Regions from separate parts of the Streptomyces sp. NPDC001668 genome, predicted to be linked through region 1. Evidence: riboswitches for the same ligand, from Rfam matches in the RefSeq annotation. Region 1 holds a riboswitch; the other holds the start of a gene.

Region 1 (2,376 bases):
CGGCGGTCGTGGCCCTCTTCCTCGTCGCCTCCAGCGCGGCGATCTGGAAGATCTCGCGGCGCGAGATCGTGGACGCGACGAACGTCAACCACACCGACGAGCCGGCCGGCGTGGTGACCACGGCGATCGCCGCCGTGACCCCGCCGCCCGCGGGCACCGTGCCCGAGGCCCTCACCGCCACGATCCCGGCCCCGCCCGGCCCGCCCGCCACGACGGAACCGGCCGCCCCGCCGGCCGCCGTCTGAGCCCGCAGTACTGAAGGAAGCCTCACCATGCAGATCGACTGGGAAGCACTCGGCTCCGTCTTCGGCGTCAGCCTCGTCGTCACCGTGGGCCTCGTGGCCCTGTTCACCCTCGGCATCATGGGCCTGTCCCGCCAGGAGCGGGCCTCGGCCCAGGGCGGCTCGGCCGGCCTCGCGGTCACCGGCGCCTACGCCTGCTTCGCGGCCTGCGCGGCGGCGGTGGCGTACGGGATCTATCTGATCGTGGCCTGACGGCACCCTCGTCACTCGACGGCCGGGGGGGGGCCGCCCCCCCCGGGGGGGGGCCCCCCCCCCCCGGGGGGGGGGGGGGGGCCCCCCCCCGGGGGGGCCGGCCCCCCCCCGGCCGTTCTCGTGCGACCGGTGATGTGGGGTTCTGCACACTCCCCCGCCGCAGGTCAACAGCAAGTTGACGGTTCTCGAAGGGCCGTGGTGGACTGCCGGAGCCATATACGGCGGCAGGAGAGGAAGCCGGTGCGAATCCGGCGCGGTCCCGCCACTGTCACCGGGGTAGACACCCCCGGGAGCCAGGAACTCTCGCCGCCGGTCTCGTCGAACCAGGGCGTGGACACCCTGAGTGAGGACATGACGCGATGCTCGCCTGCCGATCGACCAGCAGTACCAGGCACTTGAACGACCCCGCGATCGGCTGAGCCGATGCGTGCCGATCGCGTTTTCGCGTACGGCGCCGCCGCCGGCCTGATCGCCGACCTCCTGCTCGGTGACCCACGTCGTGGGCATCCGGTCGCCGCGTTCGGGCGGGCCGCGGGCGCCGTGGAGCGGGTGCTGTGGCGGGACCACCGGGGGTGGGGCGCGCTGCACACCGCCGTCTGCGTGGGGGGCGCGGTGGGGCTCGGGGCCGTCGCGGAGCATGTCGTACGTCCGTCCCGTACCGCTTCCGTCGCGCTCACCGCGGCCGCCACCTGGGCCGTCGTGGGCGGGACTTCGCTCGTGCGGGAGGCCCGGGTCATCGGACGGGCGCTGGACGCCGGGGACGTCGAGGCGGCCCGGGAGCGGCTGCCGCACCTGTGCGGACGGGATCCGCAGGCCCTCGACGCCGACGGGATCGCGCGGGCCGTCGTGGAGTCCGTCGCCGAGAACACCTCCGACGCCGTCGTGGGGGCACTGGTGTGGGGGGCCGTCGCCGGGGTGCCGGGCCTGCTCGGGTTCCGGGCCGTGAACACGCTCGACGCGATGGTGGGTCACAAGTCGCCCCGCTACCGGCGGTTCGGGTGGGCTTCGGCCCGGCTGGACGACCTCGCCGGGTGGCCGGGGGCGCAGCTGACCGCCGTACTCGCCGCCGGGGCCGGGGACAGTCCCCGGGGTGCCGTGCGGGCCTGGCGCGAGGACGCGCGCAGGCATCCGAGTCCCAACGCCGGGCCTGTCGAAGCCTCGTTCGCGGGTGCGCTGGGTGTCCGGCTCGGCGGGACCCTCTCCTACGCGGGGCGTGTCGAGCACCGGCCGGTGCTCCATCAGCAGGGGCGCGCCGTCGCCACGTACGACATCGAGCGCGCCGCACGGCTGTCGCGGCGCGTCGGGCTGCTCGCACTCGGCGCCGGTGTCGCCGCGCGGGCCTTCGTGAAGGGGCGTAAGGCATGACGGGCGGGGGGCTTCTCGTCGCCGGTACCACCTCCGACGCGGGCAAGAGCGTCGTGACCGCCGGGATCTGCCGGTGGCTGGTGCGGCAGGGGGTCAAGGTCGCGCCGTTCAAGGCGCAGAACATGTCGCTCAACTCGTTCGTCACGCGCGAGGGCGCCGAGATCGGGCGGGCGCAGGCCATGCAGGCGCAGGCCTGCCGGGTGGAGCCGACCGCGCTGATGAATCCCGTGCTGCTCAAGCCCGGTGGCGAGCAGAGCAGCCAGGTCGTGCTGCTCGGGAAGCCGGTCGGGGAGCTGAGCGCCCGCGGGTACCACGGGGGGCGGCAGCAGCAGCTTCTCGGGACCGTGCTCGACTGTCTCGCCGAATTGCGGGGCACGTATGACGCGGTGATCTGTGAGGGGGCCGGGAGCCCGGCCGAGATCAACCTCCGGCGGACCGACATCGTCAACATGGGGATCGCCCGGAACGCCGGGCTGCCCGTGGTGGTCGTGGGCGACATCGACCGCGGGGGCGTCTT
Region 2 (2,376 bases), on a different contig from region 1:
ACCGCGATGGACAAGCCGGTGATGGCGAGGTTGTAGAAGACCTTGCGGACGGGGTTGGAGAAGGCCCACTGGTAGGCGAAGTTCATGAAGGTGCCGTCGAGGGTGTCGAACAGGCTCATGCCGGCCGCGAAGAGGAGGGGAAGGCAGAGGATCGCGTACCAGGGGAGTCCGGCCGCCGCGCCCGACCCGGCCATCACCATCAGCGTGACCTCGGTGGCGGTGTCGAAGCCGAGCCCGAACAGGAAGCCCAGCGGGAACATCTGCCCCGGCCGGGTGATGGACTTGGTGAGCCGCCCGAGGATCCGGTTCATGAAGCCGCGCGAGTCGAGATGCTGCTCCAGCTCCTTCTCGTCGTACGACCCCGCCCGCATCGCCCGGAAGACCTTCAGGATGCCCAGCAGGGCGACCAGGTTGAGGGCGGCGATGAGGTAGAGGAACGTCCCGGAGATCGTCGTACCGAGGAAGCCCAGGACCTGGTGGGTGCTGGAGCCCTCGTTCATGACCTTGCCGGCGAGCTGGGTGCCGCCCGCGATGAGCGCGGCGAGCACGACCACGACGCTGGAGTGCCCGAGCGCGAACCAGAACCCCACCGACACCGGCCGCTTGCCGTCGGCCATCAGCTTGCGGGTGGTGTTGTCGATCGCGGCGATGTGGTCCGCGTCGAAGGCGTGCCGCATACCGAGCGTGTAGGCGGTGATGCCGAGGCCGATACCGAAGGCCTTGTCGCCGACCTCGTAGTGGCCCGGGACGACGAGCAGGAACAGGATGCCGAAGGCGAGGACGTGCAGCGCGGCTATGGCGGCCATCAGGCCGGCCGTCTTGACCGTGTCCTCGCGCCGCCAGCGGAACGAAGCGGAGACCTCGGGCAGGGCAGGATCGGTCATACGGTGGTCACTCCAGCACCTCGTGGATGAACGCGTGAGCTGCCGTGGCCGGTCTCCTGGCTTACGGGTCGTGCGTTTCCCTGCCCGCCTTCCCGGCCTGATGGTGACGGCCAGTGGCTGTCCCGCGAGGGACGTGGGAGGGAAACTCCCCGATCACAGTGGCGAGGGCCGCACCGGAATGGACCTTTGAGGGGTCGTCACCGGCTTCCCGAGCACCACGGCCCGACCACCGTAGGCGGGGGCGGGGGTTCCTGCATAGCTGCACACCTGCGCAGGTATGGAAGATCACATACGACCGCCTGCGAGGATGTGCCCCATGCACCTCGTCCCGGCCGACCGAGCCGACCGCCGCACCATCGACGGGCACCGGGTGTGCGACGCCATCGCCGCGATCGGCGACCCGGGACACGTCCGCACCTGGTCCGACCGTTTCGCCCTCCTCGCCGACCCCAATCGGCTGTCCCTGCTCCTCGCCCTGCACCGCACCGGCCCCCTGGCGGTCTCCGACCTCGCGATCGCCACGGGCATGAACGACCCGGCCGTGTCGCAGGCGTTGCGGCTGCTGCGGGCGGCGGGGGTCGTCGCGGGGGAGAAGGAGGGGCGGGTGGTGCGGTATTCGGTGGTGGACGACGAGGTACGGGGGCTGTTGAAGCAGGTGTCGTGAGGGAAGCAGGTGCCGGTCCGCTAGCTCCGCGGGGGAACGCCGAACCGGCGACGGGCCCTTGTGAGCGCGAACCAGCCGCACACGGTGAGCACCGCGCCCGGGAGGGGCCACAGGCCGCCCGCGAGGATGCCGAAGGACCCCATGGCCACTCCGCACATGGTGACGGCCGCGGCGGCCGACTCCGCCCGCAGCTGGGGAGCCCGGCGCCTGCTCGCCGACGGCCTGACGAGTTGGCGGCCGAGGAAGACCTGCACGGTGTTGATCACGGCCAGCAGCGTGGCGAGGACACCGAGGGCGCCGAGAACCACGTCGGACATCATGGGCATGCCGTGAAGCTACAGGGGCGTGGGGGGAGCCCGGCGGCGGGGTGCGCCGGGCTCCGTCCAGAGGGTTCGCCGCAACTCGCCTGACACGATCGTGCGATGGTGAGGTGATCCACCTGATCCATGCGTCGTGATCTTTGGGGAGGGGTGTCTTGTCGTACCTGGTCGTGACGCTCGCCGGTGCCGACACACCGGGTGAGCATCTTCAACTCGCCGCCTTCACGGCCATGGCCGCGACCGTCTTCATCTGGCTGGGCCGACGGCAGCGCCGCACCGGACGCAACGCGCCGGCCCCGAGCGAGACGATGAGGACCACCGACCGGCTCATCCCGCCATCGCCCCCCAGCCGGGGGCACCGCACCGCGGGTTGCGTGTGGATCGGCGCCGGCGCCGTCTTCCTCATGCCGGCCGTGTTCAACCTCGCGGCGGCGATCCGCGGACTCCTCGGCTGAGGGGCCCCTCGCAGGAGCGGCGCTGCTCGCCCTCGATCAGCCGTGGCACTGGG

The links. A riboswitch is a leader RNA that binds a small molecule or an ion and turns the genes downstream of it on or off. The one in region 1 is predicted to bind cobalamin.
Region 2: another riboswitch for cobalamin. It lies ahead of ACFYZ8_RS32350 (HoxN/HupN/NixA family nickel/cobalt transporter); the one in region 1 lies ahead of ACFYZ8_RS28695 (cobalamin biosynthesis protein).

What each region holds. Positions count from the first base shown of each region.
Region 1 is NZ_JBIAUQ010000010.1:250,112-252,487, reverse strand. Features, by position in the region: gene ACFYZ8_RS28705 (anion permease) at 1-245, shown strand, start outside; gene ACFYZ8_RS28700 (hypothetical protein) at 273-494, shown strand; cobalamin riboswitch at 677-820, shown strand; gene ACFYZ8_RS28695 (cobalamin biosynthesis protein) at 918-1,859, shown strand; gene ACFYZ8_RS28690 (cobyric acid synthase) at 1,856-2,376, shown strand, end outside.
Region 2 is NZ_JBIAUQ010000013.1:129,046-131,421, reverse strand. Features, by position in the region: gene ACFYZ8_RS32350 (HoxN/HupN/NixA family nickel/cobalt transporter) at 1-884, opposite strand, end outside; cobalamin riboswitch at 913-1,119, opposite strand; gene ACFYZ8_RS32345 (ArsR/SmtB family transcription factor) at 1,201-1,548, shown strand; gene ACFYZ8_RS32340 (hypothetical protein) at 1,569-1,874, opposite strand; gene ACFYZ8_RS32335 (hypothetical protein) at 2,024-2,323, shown strand.